Regions from separate parts of the Shewanella sp. SM20 genome, predicted to be linked through region 2. Evidence: riboswitches for the same ligand, from Rfam matches in the RefSeq annotation. Region 2 holds a riboswitch; the other holds the start of a gene.
What was found. Region 2 has a riboswitch for cobalamin ahead of L5M18_RS19215 (ABC transporter ATP-binding protein). Riboswitches for the same ligand answer to the same signal wherever they lie in the genome.
Positions count from the first base shown of each region.

Region 1: linked by a shared signal. The riboswitch ahead of L5M18_RS11315 (TonB-dependent receptor) and the one ahead of L5M18_RS19215 (ABC transporter ATP-binding protein) in region 2 are both predicted to bind cobalamin.

Region 1 covers NZ_JAKKRK010000023.1:34,402-42,675, reverse strand. Annotated here, with positions in the region: gene rihA (pyrimidine-specific ribonucleoside hydrolase RihA) at 1-572, opposite strand, end outside; gene L5M18_RS11325 (hypothetical protein) at 776-2,110, shown strand; gene L5M18_RS11320 (hypothetical protein) at 2,114-3,556, shown strand; cobalamin riboswitch at 3,691-3,926, shown strand; gene L5M18_RS11315 (TonB-dependent receptor) at 4,035-5,996, shown strand; gene L5M18_RS11310 (HDOD domain-containing protein) at 6,276-7,004, shown strand; gene L5M18_RS11305 (LysR family transcriptional regulator) at 7,084-7,989, opposite strand; gene metE (5-methyltetrahydropteroyltriglutamate--homocysteine S-methyltransferase) at 8,189-8,274, shown strand, end outside.
Region 2 covers NZ_JAKKRK010000057.1:3,133-11,406, forward strand. Annotated here, with positions in the region: gene metH (methionine synthase) at 1-3,594, opposite strand, end outside; gene L5M18_RS19210 (histidine phosphatase family protein) at 3,864-4,589, shown strand; cobalamin riboswitch at 4,811-4,987, shown strand; gene L5M18_RS19215 (ABC transporter ATP-binding protein) at 5,087-5,974, shown strand; gene L5M18_RS19220 (FecCD family ABC transporter permease) at 5,971-7,101, shown strand; gene cobT (nicotinate-nucleotide--dimethylbenzimidazole phosphoribosyltransferase) at 7,253-8,274, shown strand, end outside.

The sequences.
Region 1 (8,274 bases), on a different contig from region 2:
ACATCGAGCCCACACATAGTGATGGGAATACCGGATTTAAAGACAATATCGGCGGCTTCGGGGTCGACAAAAATATTAAACTCGGCGGCTGGGGTCCAATTACCGACACCGGCTGCGCCGCCCATTAGCACTATGCGCTCAATTTTATCGTGTAACTCGCTATGACTCGCCAGTAAAAGGGCGATGTTAGTCAGCGGCCCTGTGGGAATTAAGGTTACTGGCTGATGACTTTGGCGAATTTGCTGCGCCATTAATTCAACTGCGGTAATGGCTTGAGGGCTAAAACTTGGATTAGGCAATGCAGGGCCGTCGAGTCCGGTTTCACCATGGACATTGTCGGCAATGATTAATTCGCGAGCTAATGGCTTGACTGCGCCGCCAGCGACAGGAATATCACTGCGATTTAATAAGGTTAAGATCCGCAGGGCATTATTGAGCGTTTTATCCGGCGTTTGGTTACCGGCGCTGGTGGTGACGGCCAGTGGAACCAGCTCTGGATGGGCGAGAGCTAAAATGAGCGCAATAGCGTCGTCATGGCCGGGATCGCAATCCAGAATAATAGGGCGAGTCATACTGTTACTCCTTTAAACAGCGGTGATGGGGGCTTAGAATAGCATGTTCAAGCGGGGGGGCGATGAGTGTGATGGTGTCTTTACAGTAAACTGTGAGCTTTTTCTGATTTTTATCAATAAGCTGCTAAAATTGCGCCCCGCTGTAGGCACAAACAAAATTCATTTAATGCTTAAGCATCATGGAATGATAAGGACGTTTTGGCGTGTTGATTAATCGCAGTAAGTTAACCTCTAGCGCACCCGAGCGAGGTTGGGGGGGGCTCGAAGTACTCTTGTTTACCTTACCTCCCATTTTAATCTTGAGTCTTGCGGCCTTTTTTATCACTGAAGGATGGCAAAAGTGGTATTTGGTCAATCAGCTTGAAGTGCGTGGCGATGTTGCCATTGGCCGGGTGATTGAAACTGAGTATCGGAGTGAACGAGGTTCGAACGGCATTTCTCGCCAAAGATTGGTTTGCTTAGTGGAATATCACACCGCCGAGGGCGAGGTGATTCGTCAGTGGGGGCTTGATGGTGTTGATTGCCGTGCGACTTATCAATTAGCTCCGCCGCAGGGTGATACGCCGTGGGCATTAGGGCCCCATTATGCGCAAAGTGCTGTGAGCTACCTTCCTGATGCACCAACCCGTGCAAGTGCAGACCTTAAATTAACCCGCGATCTCGCCAAGTGGGACTTTGCCTTTGGTACTGCAAGCTTATTATTGGGTTTGCTGGTGGGCTATTTCTGTTCGACTCCTTTAAGAATTTGCTGGGCTGAGTCTCGTTATATCCCAATACTCAAGCGTTTAGGGGATCAGCAAGATTACGTTGGAATTATCAATTTGCTTGAAACCTACAGGCGCCACCCAGCCGCTAATATTCTGGTATGGGAAGCGGCCGACCATATTGGCCATTGCCCTGAGTTATACCCAAGTTTTGTTGCCTTATTTGCCCAAATGCAATCTGCACCAAGCAAAAAACAGCTGGAATCGATAGATGAAACTATTGTGATGATTAGCTTTTATCGCTTGATTTCATTAGGGTTTCACGACTTAGCGCTCGCGATGTTAGCCCGTTGCAATCAAGCCTTAACAGCAAGAACCTTGGCAACCTTTGTGCTGATGACTCGCACTGCGCAGCTCCCTTTTGCACTGACATTATCGGCAGAAAAGCTCAAGGCATTGGAGGCACTTTGTTATGCCAAGGAGCTCAGTTTTGGCTTGGAGGATGAAAAAAAATGCAGTGTCGACCTTGCAGCCCGTATCGAATATTTACTTTGGTTAGTTAAATGGGTGCTCGATGATACGCGTAGCGCGCCGGAGCCAAGTGTTAGCCCTGTGCAAGCGGTGATTTTAGCGGCATTTGGCCAGACGATGGCGCTTCAAACCCTCAGCCTTGATAGCGCGCAGACCACTGATAAACATGCACAAGCACTATTGTCTCGGTTAGATATGAATCATGGTTTTCAGCGCGCATTGAGGCCGATAATCGAGTCATTATCGGATAAAGTAGCGCAACATATTCAGCAACTCACGTTTTCAGCAACGACAAGGAAATAAGTTATGCAGTCTTATTCAATTCCTCGCCCTTTGGCATTCGTGTCAGTTTTAATCGCCCTGCAATTAACGGCTTGTAGTCAGCCGAAACCCTTAACCGTGTTCGAAAATGATAAGGAATCCTTATTGCAGTTTGATAACGGTAAACTCATCCAATTTAAGGAAAATCCGAGTCCACAGTATCGCCATATTCCCTGTGATTTACCCGCAGTCGAGACTGTGGTCACCAACAGTTCGGCCTTTGCGGCGTTAACACAATCTGGTGAGGTGATCACTTGGGGTGACAGTTATGCTGGCGGTGATAGCCGGGAGGTGACGGAGCAGCTTAAGCAAGTTAAGCAAATCGTCCCAGTCAAGGATGGGTTTGCCGCGTTACGTCAAGATGGCACTGTGGTGTACTGGGGCAATGCGGGGAAATATAGCCTCGACAAAGCCCTACAAAACCGCATGACCAATATTACCAAGTTGTTCACCAATCAAGAGGCCATTGCCGCCCTTGATGCCAATGGCAAGGTGCATACTTGGGGTTATGGCCCCTACGGCGGCAATAGCTTACATGTGCAGGATCAATTAGTTGATGTTGTCGATATCTTTGCCAGAGGTCGCAGTTTTGTCGCCCTCAAAAAAGAGGGCAGTGCTGTGATTTGGGGGCAGGTTGAAGAGTCGACCAATATGAAAAAGTTACTCCCGCAGCTTACGGATGTAGCGAAGATCGAATATTTTCAACACACCTATGCCGCCTTGAAAAAGGACGGCACTGTGGTGAGTTGGGGTTGGCGCAGTGATGCTTACTCGATCCGCAGCGCCTTAAAGGATGTGGCGAGTATGACGGCAAACAATTGTGCCTTTGCGATTTTAAGCCCTACGGGGGATGCGCATTTTTGGGGCGATGGGATTAACTGTGGTGTCGATTGGATTAAAAAAACCGATATCACAGGGGTAAAAGAGATTATCAGCATTGGCTCAGGCTTTTTATTACTGCGGGATAAGGCCGTGCCGCAAATAGTGGCCGACGATACTGATTACGCTCATATGTTTGGGTTTCACTATGCCCAAGAGATTCTTGATAAATATTGGCAGGAAGGCAGCGTCATTACTCGAGGGCCAGCCTCCTTTGTGTTTACGCGTCCCGATGGCAAAGTGGTGCCTGTTGGTTATCGCGCCAACCGTGAAAATGTGGAGAAGTTGATTGCACGTATTCCGCGCCTTACTTGGTTAGATGGCGCAAATGACGGTTATGTTGGCATCAGCGAAAAGGGGGAGTTGGTCTCTTGGTCGATGAATTTGCCAATGTTCGACAAGTCGCCAGTGCAACCTGCTGACTCGTTAGTGATTAAACCGCTGGATTTTACCCCCGTTGCCCAATGTGAAACCCCTGAGCAGCGTCAGGCGATTTTGAGCAAAGACAGACCAAAACCTGCGGCAAAAAACTGGGATGGTGTTTTCTAGCTCATGTGAGTTTTCTCGCTAATCTGAGATTAATGGACTTTCATCCGTATAGACGTCTATAATGCGCGCGCTCAGGTCTGATATGCCCTGAGCCTTGTTGGGCGTTAACAGGTTGTACGCCCTTTTAACCTAATTTTGAGTCAACCTTCTGTGGTGCTTACGATGATAGTGTCGTGAGATAATCGGGAAGCCAGTGAAATTCTGGCACTGCCCCCGCAACGGTAAAAGGTGAGAGAAGACCGCGTTTGATTGGTGTGTTCAAGACTGAACCCGAAAGTCAGAATGTGAAAGGTCAGTCTCGCGTTAATCTAACTTTTAATGGATTAACATAGCCTAAGTCCGGAGACCGGCCCTAAAGGTGTTTTTGAGATTTCGGTGGGCAGATCTCAAAATGCGATAATCACCGTCAGTATTTACGACTGAATTAACGGTATCGTGGCGTCAATGCCCCGTTTTCCTTGCAGGAGTTAAAGGTAAAATGGGAACAAATCCAACAAAAATCGCGCTGCTGATCGGCAGCCTATGCAGTTTTTCAATTATCGCGCCCGCTGTGGCGGCTGACGATACCAGCACAGCTAAAGTCGACGAGCATCTTGTCGTGATCGGCCGCTCTGATAAGACCCCGTTAAATATTGCCGCCAATGTGAATGTGATTGATGCCGCGGCAATTGAAATGAGTGGCGCGACTAATTTGACCGACGTCTTACGCGGTCAAAGCGGTATTCAAATTTCGGATAACAATATTGGAACTAGCTTTGCGATGCGCGGTTTTAGCGCCAGCACTGCCGTTAATAACACGCTGATTTTACTTGATGGTCGTCGTCTCAATAATATCGATATCGCAGCGCCTAGCCTTAATGCCATTCCGCTTAATCAAGTGGATCGTATTGAAATTTTATCGGGTAGTGCAGGTGTACTTTATGGCGATCAAGCCGTGGGCGGGGTGATTAATATTGTCACTAAGTCCCCTGAAAATACTGGCGGCAGCGTGCAGTTATCCGGCGGCAGTTTTGATACCTATGAAGGTCGTGGTGATGTGTCTGGCGCGATCAACAAAGATTGGCGTTACTTTTTCACCGGTAGTTACAACCAAGGTGACAACTATCGCCAGCATAATGCCAACGAAACCGGCTCTATTCTTGGCCGCATTCAATATAAAACAGCCACAGACTCGTTCTTTGTTGAAACCAGCTACTACGATAACGATCGTGAAAATCCGGGCTCGCTTACTGAAAAGCAATTTAAAGACGATCCCCGTGCTTCATCAAATAAGGTAGAGTATGCCCACGAGATGACCACTGCGGCGCGAACGGGTTACCAGCATCAGCTTAATCAAAACTGGGCGCTGGCGGCGGATTTAGATTACAGCGATACCTTAGTGTCTTCTCTTAATTGGGGGGCGAACAGCCATAACACACGCTCACTGTTAATGTTTAGCCCTAAAGCGTTAGCGAATTACAGTACGCGTCAAGGCGAGCTAAACCTAGTGACTGGCTTAGATATCAGCCGTGGTAAGGCTGATTTTGACACTATGGCGCGCAGTAATGTGCAGCAAATGCAAAGCGCCTATCTACAAGCTACAGTGCCTTTAAGCCATACTTTAAGTTACGTTGTGGGTGGCCGTTATGCGCGTGTGACCGACGAGTTAGTCGATGGCAATGTCTATCCTAATGGCATGGATTTAGACGAAAATGCCCACGCATTCGAACTGGGTTTAAATTACCGCCCAACTGCGGAGCACAGACTCTATGTGCGCGCTGATGATAACTTCCGTTTTGCCAAAGTGGATGAGCAAGCTTATACATCGCCGGGCGTATTTGGCTTAAAGCCGCAAACAGGCCGTTCCTATGAGGCGGGTTGGGATTGGGCTGTCGCTAGTCAAACCCTGCGAGTCAGCCTATATCGTCTCGATTTAGAGGATGAAATTGTTTATGACTCGAGTGCAGTTAAACCCATAGGTGGAAATTTCAACGGTGCAAACGTAAATGCCGACGCTTCTCGTCGTTATGGCACGGGTGCCGATTGGGATTGGCAGATCACTAAAGCGCTGCAGCTAGGGCTGGAATATAACTATACCGACGCCGAATTTACCGATGGTGCTAACGATGGCAAAGAGCTGTCTTGGGTGGCAAAACACACGGGACGCGGTTATGTCAGCATGGATTTTGCTGAGCATTTCCAAGTATTTGCCGAAGCTATCTACACGGGGGATCGTTTTATCGAAGGCGATAACGCTAATCAAGGTGATAAGCTAGCAAGTTACGTGCTTGGTAATTTAGCCTTGAATTATAATCGTGATGCTTGGCTTGCCAGTCTGCGTATCGATAATGTATTCGATAAAGATTATGTTAGCGCAGGTTATTACGGTGGCGATTGGGGGGATAGTTACTATTCTGGTCGAGGTCGCGATATTCGTTTCACTGTGGGCTACCGCTTCTAAATATTAATGAGCTATCTAATAACAAAGCCAGACTCAGTCTGGCTTTTTATTTTTTACGCTGAGTTCAAAGAATAAATCTTAAAATAGGTATAGTCTTGAATATCGTTTTAGTAGAGTGGTTTAATTGTCGTTATCTATAGTGTTAGCGGGCAGTCATTACTAAATAGGAGTAATTTATATTTTACTCTGCTGTTTATGGCTGAAATTCTTAGTATTTTAGGTATGATGTGAGCTGTAACCGAATCATCTTATTGTTAATAAACAGGTGTAAAGTGTCTTATGACTGATCTTGAGCAACAGGTTTTTACTCAAGTTAGAGCTATCATAGCGAACGAAGAGCAAGTGATTGGCCGCCGAGGGATTCTAATTCCACTCAAAAAAGCGATCCTTGCTGAAGGCGACATTCGTAATGTGATTGACATTATCTCGAGCGATCCCGCATTGGCAGCGCACATGCTTATGCGCAGTAATTCCGCACAGGCTGCTGTAGTGGAAAATCACAAAACTCGCTCGTTGAAAGAAGCTTTGATCCGCTTAGGTCAAGTTAATATCTATCGCTACGCCTTTACGTTCTATTTAAAAGAACGCCTCGATGAACTGCCACAGCCCTATAAAAAGTTGGTCCAAGGTTATTGGAAGCTGACTGAAGATATTGCAACGGATGCGGTAGATAGCTTAGCGGATATGGAAGGTGTGGAGGTTGATGCTGACGAAGTACAAACCTTAGCTCTGTTCAGTGTGTTCGGCCAAATTATCGCACTGACCGCATTTGCCTATTTAAATGCTAATGCCGAACAGTCATTTCCTTTAAGTGTGATTAAGTCATTGATTGATAATCAACAACAGACCTTAACCATCGAAGCGTTCGAGGCGTTAGATCTCGATCAGGATCTGCGTCAAGAATTTATGATCGCCCATAATTTGCGTCAGACCCGTAATCCTAATTCATCAGGGTTGATACTGCGCCGTGTCTTGTCTATGCGTGGATTGTTGATGAATCCGCTGTAATTTGTCGATGCTATGAAATAGTCATTTGACTCAATAAACAAGCCTGCATTCGCAGGCTTTTTACTCTATGTCACCCGCATTAATTCGTCTTCTGCTGGCGGGATAAACCTTCCCTCGCCACCAGTTGTAACCAATTTTGGATCAATGCAGAGTTAGCACTGTGGCGGCGATAGGCGCCAAATAGCGGGCGTTTTAAGCCTTCTTGGCCGAGTTTTACCGTAGCGAGACTCAGTCCATGTCCTTCATTTATCGACCAACTTGGCAGTGCGGCTATGCCGTCTTTACAGGCGATGCGTTGCAATAACATCATGGTTAAATCACAGGTTTTTTGCTCGCCTGCCTCTATGCCCGCAGGCTCTAAAAAGTGGCGATAAATATCTAAACGTGTCAACGGCACTGGATAACTGATAATAGGCAAGTGTGCTAATTGCTTAGGGGTGACATAGGCTTCTTTCGCTAAAGGATGATCCTTAGCAACCACTAACTTCACTTCAAAATCAAACAAATGCTGGTAGGCGAGTGAATGCCCAGGCACAGGATCTGAGGTTAATACAATATCCAGTTCACCCATTTCTAAGGCATTGAGCGAGTCGAACAAGTGGCGGCTCGACAAGTCTAACTCGGCTGTCGGATGATCTTGTCTAAATTGCTCCATCACAGGCATTAACCAGCGAAAACAGCTATGGCACTCAATGCCGACTCGCAACTGATTGGTTTCGGTTTCCAGCCCATTCTTCAAATCTGTCTCGGTTTCTAACACCTTAGGCAAAATCTCTTCGGCCAGATGCAGCAGGCGTGCACCTTCTTGGGTGAATGACAGTGGCTTACTCTTACGCACAAAAATGGGCGAGTTAATCCTTTGCTCCAACTCCTTAATCTGGTGGGAGAGGGCGGATTGAGTGACAAAACGTTTTTTGGCTGCGCCCGCCAAACTGCCGCTTTCTCTCAGGGCCATTAAGGTTCGCAGGTGTCTTAGTTCGATCATGTTCACTCCAAGTGAATTTCGCTCATGTTGTGCTTGAAATCAATTCGGTTGCTGGAATAGAGACTAACACAATAAACTTCTAGACGTCCAGACGCCCATTGTTATTTATCAGGCTGAAGTGCTGAAAAGTGCCAAGAGAAAACAATCTGGTGGGTGTAAGTGCCGAATATGGCTTATCTCAAATAAAGGAAGATAGAGTATGCAATTAAATAGTCTTGGGTTTCCCCGTATTGGGCGTCGTCGTGAATTGAAATTTGCCTTAGAAAAATACTGGCGTGGTGAGAG
Region 2 (8,274 bases):
ATACCAGCCCGATACTGCCGCTGTGGGGAACATGGCGTAGCTTTCGGTGATGTTCAAGTTGATAGTCTCATCGGGCTTGAGCAAGTCCCATAACAAGCCTTTTTCTGTGTGGTCTGGGCAAGCTGGGTAGCCCGGTGCGGGGCGTATGCCTTTGTATTTCTCGCGGATTAATGCTTCGTTGCTTAACTGCTCATCGGCCGCATAACCCCAAAACTCTTTACGTACCCGTTCGTGCATCCGCTCGGCAAAGGCTTCGGCCAAACGGTCGGCTAAGCATTTGAGCATGATGGCGTTGTAGTCGTCATGGTTGGCTTCAAAACGCGCCACATGTTCGTCTATGCCGTGGCCTGTGGTCACCGCAAAGCCGCCCATGTAATCGGCGACGCCTGAGTCTTTTGGTGCAACAAAATCGGATAGGCAGAAGTTGTCGTTGCCGACACGTTCAAGCTGCATCCGCAGGTGATGTGTGGTCATTTCGACTGTGGTACGCGACTCATCGGTGTACAGCTCGATATCGTCGTAATTGACGGTATTGGCGGGGAATAAGCCGATAACCGCTTTCGCTGTGAGCCACTTTTCTTCAATGATTTGTTTGAGCATGGCCTGACCATCGGCGAATAGCTTTTGCGCTTCTTCACCGACCACTTTATCGGTGAGGATTTCAGGGTAGTGGCCGTGCAGTTCCCACGAGCGGAAAAACGGTGTCCAGTCGATACGCTCGACTAAGTCTTCTAATGGATAATTATCAAATACTTGGCGACCGAGCACGTTTGGCGTAAACGGGGTGTAGTTGGCCCAATCGTGTTGGCAGCGGTTTTCACGGGCCGCTTCGAGTGACACTATCTCTTTGCGCTTGGCTTGGGATAAACGCTTAGTGCGCATGTCGTCGTATTCAGCATAGGTTTCGTCTATGGTCGCTTGGCGTGTCTCGTTGTTGATGAGCTTGCTCACCATAGGTACAGCGCGGGACGCATCGGCGATATAAATGGCGCCATGGGGATAATGGGGCGCAATCTTCACCGCTGTGTGGATTTTAGAGCAAGTGGCACCGCCGATAATCGCCGGAATAGTTAAGCCTTCGCGGTGGAAGGTTTTCACGTTATGCACCATCTCGTCCAGACTCGGCGTGATGAGCCCCGACATGCCGATGATATCGATATTGTGTTCTTTCACGGCGTCGAGAATTCGCTCCACCGACACCATCACACCTAAATCGAATACCTCGAAACCGTTACAGGCGAGCACCACGCCGACGATATTCTTGCCGATATCGTGCACGTCACCTTTTACTGTCACCATCAAAATCTTGCCGTTAGATTGGCCTTCGACCTTTTCTAGCTCGATATAGGGGTTTAAGTAAGCCACGGCTTTTTTCATCACCCGCGCCGATTTCACCACCTGCGGCAGGAACATTTTGCCCGAGCCGAACAAGTCGCCGACCACGTTCATGCCGTCCATCAAGGCGCCTTCAATCACATCCAGTGGACGTTTCGCTTCTTGGCGAGCGGCTTCGGTATCTTCATCGATAAATTCGGTAATGCCTTTGACGAGCGCATGGGATAAGCGTTGGCTCACCGGCCAGCTGCGCCATTCTAAATCTTCTTTCTTGCCCACCTGCGCGCCATCACCGCGGAATTTCTCTGCGATTTCAAGTAACTGCTCGGTATTGCTTGAGCCTTCAACTGGGCAGGGCAAGTTAAGCACCACGTTTTCGACCCGCACTTTAAGCTCAGGATCGATATCGTCGTAAATGGCTAACTGACCTGCGTTGACAATGCCCATGTCCATACCGACTTTGATGGCGTGGTACAGGAAGACCGCGTGAATCGCTTCGCGCACTGGGTTGTTACCGCGGAACGAGAACGACACGTTCGATACGCCGCCCGAAATCATCGCGTGGGGCAGGGTGGCTTTAATCGCTTTAATGGCATCAATAAAATCGACGGCATAGTTGTCGTGTTCATCGATACCTGTGGCGATGGCGAAAATATTCGGGTCGAAGATGATGTCTTCTGGCGGAAAGCCGACCTTATCGACCAGCACCCGATAGGCGCGGGTACAGATTTCGATTTTACGCGCTTTAGTGTCGGCCTGACCCTGTTCGTCGAACGCCATGATAATGGCCGCCGCGCCGTAGCGTTTCACTAAGGTGGCTTGCTCGATAAACTTGGCTTCGCCTTCTTTAAGGGAAATCGAGTTAACTATGCCCTTGCCTTGAATACATTTGAGGCCAGCTTCGATCACTTCCCACTTAGAGGAGTCGATCATAATAGGTACGCGACTGATGTCGGGCTCAGAGGCAATCAAGTTTAAAAACTTGTGCATGATCTCGGCGCCATCGAGCATGCCTTCGTCCATGTTGATGTCGATGATTTGCGCGCCGCTTTCGACCTGCTCGCGGGCGACATCGAGCGCCTGCTCAAACTTGCCTTCTTTGATCAGCTTTAAAAACTTGGCCGAACCTGTAACGTTGGTGCGCTCACCCACGTTAACGAACAGGGATTGGGCGTCGATAGTCAGTGGTTCCAAACCGGCTAAGCGGCAAGCTACGGGAATATCGGGCAACACGCGCGGGTTATGTCTGTCGACCGCTTCACGGATCACGCGGATATGTTCAGGCGTACTACCACAACAACCACCGATAATATTGAGCATGCCTTCGCGCGCCCAATCTTCGATCACGTTCGCCATATCCTCTGGGGTTTCATCGTAACCGCCAAACTCGTTCGGCAGGCCTGCATTCGGATGCGCCGACACATAACACTCGCTGATGCGGGATAATTCTTCCACATAGGGGCGCAATTCTTTTGGCCCAAGTGCACAGTTAAGACCGATAGATAAGGGCTTGATATGACGAAGGGAATTGTAAAAGGCTTCGGTCGTTTGGCCAGTCAGTGTGCGGCCAGAGGCATCGGTAATGGTGCCCGAAATCATGATCGGCAATCTGTCTTTAGAATGCTGACCAAATAAGTCATCGAATACGGATTCAATTGCGAACAGCGCGGCTTTGGCGTTTAAGGTATCGAATATGGTCTCGACCATAATGATATCCGCGCCGCCTTCAATCAGCGCCTTAGTAGATTCTTTGTAAGCAGTCACTAACTCATCGAAGCTGACGTTGCGATAGCCAGGGTCGTTCACATCAGGGCTAATCGAACACGTACGGTTAGTGGGGCCTAACACACCGGCGACGTAGCGTGGAATGCCTGTGGCAGCAAAGGCTTCATCACAGGCTTCACGGGCGAGGCGCGCGCCGACTAAGTTAATTTCGGCGGACAGCGACTGCATGTCGTAGTCGGCCATGGCAATAGTAGTAGCATTAAAGGTGTTGGTTTCAATGATGTCGGCACCGGCGTTTAAGTAGTCGGTGTGAATCTGTTTGATGATGTGGGGTTGCGACAACACCAATAAATCGTTGTTGCCTTTGACGTCAGTGTGCCAATCTTTAAAGCGTTCGCCGCGATAGTCCTCTTCTTCCAGCTTGTAGCCTTGGATCATAGTGCCCATGGCACCGTCTAAGATCAGAATGCGCTCTGCAAGCTGTTTGCGTATGTCTGCCAATATCTGGCCGGCTTTGGTAGAGGGTATCGTCATAAATAATTACCTTAAATACAGCTAAGTTAAGTCCAAAAATCGGCCATTGTTATGCTAAGTGCATTTTATTGTCGTCAGCCGACATTTTTTGAATACTTGTTCTTAAAAATTTGTTTTGGACATTTAAACGTATAGACGTCCATAATACGCGACTTATGATTGTCAGGGCAAGATGAAAGTCAAAGGCATTAGGAGCGAGAATCGAGAATCAAGAATTTAGGCCCTCGGCTTTAGTTCTTAGTATCTAGTCCCTAACTAAAAAGGCATATATGAAACAAGTTCGATTGTTATTGTTGCGCCACGGTGAGTGTGAAGGCGGCGCCATTTTACGCGGCCGTGTGGATGTGCCTTTAAGCGAAAAGGGCTGGCAGCAAATGTCGGCAGCGGTTGAGGCGCAGGCAAGTACCTGTAGCGCGATTTACAGTTCGACTTCACGCCGCTGCGCCGAATTTGCCCAAGCCTTTGCCGCCGAATTGCATTCGACGGCGGCGCTGGTATCTGAGTCAAGGCCATTGCAGGCGCAGTTTTTGTCGGGTTTACAGGAAATTGATTTTGGTGATTGGGACGGTCGTCGACTCGATGAGCTGTATCAGCAAGAGGGCGAACGTTTAGCGGCCTATTGGCAAAACCCTTGGCAAACTCCGCCACCCAATGGTGAAACTATGGCAAGTTTTGAGTCGCGGGTGAATGGGACGATTGACCAGATACTCGCCGCTGAGTTTGAACGATTGACCCTTGACTCACATAAAATGGGTAATGAAAACAGTACCGTTAATGAAAACTGTGACAATATGCCAGCCACTCAAGTGTGGGTCGTGACCCACGGCGGGGTGATCCGTCACTTAATGGCGCGTGCCTTAGGGGTTGAACGGGCGGTGGGGTTTTATAGTCAACTCGATTTACCCGTGGCGGCCGTGGTGAGCATTAATGTGCTGCAAGATGAACTGGGTGCCTGCTATTGGCGTTTAGCTTGGCCGAGTGGGCGCAGGTGTTGAGGCCTTATTTCACGACCTAGGAGTTATGGTGTAGGCGTGATTGTTTGGCGAGAATAAGCTGACATGAAAATATTCTGATTTAAACAGCATTGCCTAATAGGATAGATGTAGGATAATGCTTTTCCCTGACGTTTGAACGAGATAGCGTATTACATGCGCAATGAGTGATAACGTCGCAGAAATAGGTGTTGGGAATAGACTCTCTTTGTTCGAATCGCTCCGTTGTTTTTATTCACAGTGGCGTTGTTAACAAAGAGCATATCAACCCAAATATAATAGGGAATCGGGGAGCTGCTCGTCAGTCAGCCCGAACTGTGCCCGCAACTGTGAGTAGTGAAAAAGATCTCGAATCTTCTTCCCTACGAGTCAGGAGACCTGCCTATTTCTGTTATCGCTGCGTGCAGCCTTAGTTCTCGAGCGGGTGACTCGAGGGAGCAGATGACAATGTGCACAACCTTTTTTTATACAGGTTTGGACTCGATAGGAGCGCCGCTTAGGTGAAACTTTCCGCAATCCAAACTAATAGCCCCGTGAATGTGAATGATAGTGACACTAACCCGTCATTGAGCCCGTCAGTCGCGCTCAATGTGAGCCAGTTGAGCTGGTGTATCGATGGCAAAACCATTCTTTCCAATATTAACTTTACGCTGCCAACGGGGCAGATGCTGGGGTTGATTGGCCCTAACGGTGCGGGCAAGTCTAGCTTGTTGCGATGTTTGTATCGGTTTGTTCGCCCGACTCAGGGCAAAATTACCCTTTTTGATCAAGATATTGAGCGTTTGTCGCCCAAGGCGTTTGCCTGTCGCGTTGCCGTAGTGCAGCAGGATACACCGCACTATTTTGACCTCACCACAGAGCAATTGGTCAGCATGGGCTTAACGCCCCACAAGGGCATGTTCGATACCAATTCGAGCTGTGATACTGAGCGTATTGCTAAGGCTTTAGAGAAAGTCGGCTTGAGCCATAAGATGCACCAACAATATGAGCACTTATCTGGCGGTGAAAAGCAACGCGCCTTAATTGCCCGCGCCATAGTGCAGCAGCCGCAGCTTTTAATCCTCGATGAGCCAACGAACCACCTCGATGTGCGCTATCAAATTCAAATCCTCGAATTGGTGCGTAGTCTTGGCATCAGCGTGATTGCCTCTATTCATGATCTTAATTTAGCCAGTGCCCTGTGCGACAGTTTGTTGTTGATCCATAACGGGGAAGTCAGCGCTATGGGGACGCCAACCGAAGTATTAACCGAGGCGCGAATTGGCGATGTGTTTGGCGTGTGTGCTCAGGTATCGCCCCATCCACAACATAAAAAGCCCTTAATCAGCTATTTTTATGGTTACCACCATATAGATCATGGCCTGAACGAGCGAGGCGAGGGTGGATGACTCAGGGGAGTAAACAATATTTCATCTCATATTTGGGACGTATCGTGACACCGTTGACGAGACAACAACTGATGCTGCTCGTATTAGGTGTCATCACTTTGATAACGCCTATTGCCGCGACGAGTTTTGGTGCGGCGAACATCAGTTTTACGGATGTTATTCAAGTATTTATCAATAAGGCGACGAACCTCACTCAAGCCAATGGCATGACTGAGCGCATTGTGATGGAGCTCAGGCTACCGCGCATTTTACTGGCTTTTGTGGCGGGTGCGGGTTTGTCACTGGCGGGCAGTGTGTTGCAAACCGTGACTCGCAATCCGCTCGCCGATCCCTATTTGTTTGGCATTAGCTCTGGCGCGTCCTTTGGTGCTGTGGTGATGTTGACCTTATTCACTGGCTCTGGATTTTTTGATAATGCGGGCATGGCGGCACATTCTGGGCTTTTTAGCGGTTCGGGCGCCTTGTCTGGTTTGCTTTGGTTTAGCTTGCCCTTGGGCGCTTTTATTGGTGCGAGTTTGTCGGTGCTAATAGTGCTGGCTTTGTCTGGGCTTGGGCTCAATAGCCAAGTGGAGCGCATGTTGCTCTCTGGTGTGGCGACCTCCTTTATGTTCGGCGCATTAACGAGTCTGCTGCTGTATTTCGCCAGTCCGCAGGCGACAGCCTCTGTGCTGTTTTGGAGTTTAGGCAGTTTTTCAAAGGCCAGTTGGTCCTTGTTAGTACTGCCGACACTAGTGATTGGTGCGAGTTTATTCATTATTTTAGGCATGAAACGGCAGATCATGGCGTTGCAGGCGGGGGATGAAACGGCGCATACCTTAGGGGTGAATGTGCCTAAGCTGCGGCTCAATATGTTGCTGCTCTGCTCCTTGATTACCGCTATTTTGGTGGCTACCTGCGGCGGTATCGGTTTTGTCGGGTTAATGATCCCCCATACAGTACGCATGCTGTTTCCCGGTCGTCAGCCGATTTTATTAACGGCGCTGGTGGGCGGATTATTTATGGTGTGGATTGATGTATTAGCGCGCTGTTTACTTGGCAATCAAGAGTTGCCTGTGGGCATTATCACGGCGGCCATAGGTAGCATGTTCTTTTTGCTGATTTTACGTAAACGCAGAGTCATGGCGTAATCCTAGAGTCATCTAGCAAGCGCAAACTGGCGAGATAATCAGCATTTCTGTTGATATCTGCCCCGCGATTGGAAATGCAAAATTGGACATGTTCGTCATAGACGCGGGATGCGTTGTGGTTATTTAATGTAGATTACAAAGTGGAGTGTGGATGTCTCAGTCAGCCGTGTCTTTTCAAATAAGCCCTGTGAGTAAAGCGCAGGATCTGGTGATTCTGCAGAAAATTGATCTTAAGACTAAGCCGCCCGGTGCCTTAGGTCAGCTCGAATCCTTAGCCTTGCAGATTGCCCGCGTGCAAGCGACTGATTTGCAACAAACGGAGCAGCCACAAACGGATGTGCTCAAAATAGTCCATCCAACCATGTTAGTGTTTGCGGGGGATCATGGCATTGCCGCAGAAGGCGTGTCGATTGCCCCTAGCGAAGTGACTCACCAAATGGTGCAAAACTTTGCCCATGGCGGCGCGGCGATTAACGTTTTTTGTCGGCAGGTGGGCTTTAAGCTCGAAGTGATCGATTGCGGTATTTTAACGCCAGTTGAAGGGGTTGAAGGCATTATTGATCAACGTCTTGGTGCTGGAACGGGGGCAATCCATTTAGAGCCAGCAATGGCGCTTGAAACCGTCGATAAAGGCTTTGCTATGGCGCGCGATTTGATTGAACGTCACCATCAAGCGGGTTGTAACTTAGTCGCCTTTGGTGAAATGGGCATAGGCAATACCTCCTCTGCTGCGGCCATTATGGCGGCGATTATGCAGCTGGATGTGATTGATTGTGTCGGCCGTGGTACGGGCATTAATAGCGAAACCTTAGAACGTAAACTGATGCTGATTGAGCTCGCGTTATTGCTGCATCAAAGCGCCTTAACTGGACCTAAGTCAGTGTTAGCTTGCCTAGGAGGCTTTGAAATTGTGCAGATGACGGGGGCTATGTTAGCTGCCGCTGAACGTAAAATGCTGGTGGTCGTGGACGGTTTTATCGCGACAGCGGCAGCATTAGTCGCAGTGCAAATCGCCCCCAATGTGCGTGATTATTTGATTTTTGCCCATCAATCCGATGAGCAAGGTCATCTGCGAATGTTAGAATTTTTGCAGGCTAAACCTTTATTATCCCTAGGGCTGAGATTAGGCGAAGGTACGGGGGCGGCCTTGGCATTGCCGCTTATTCAAGCCTC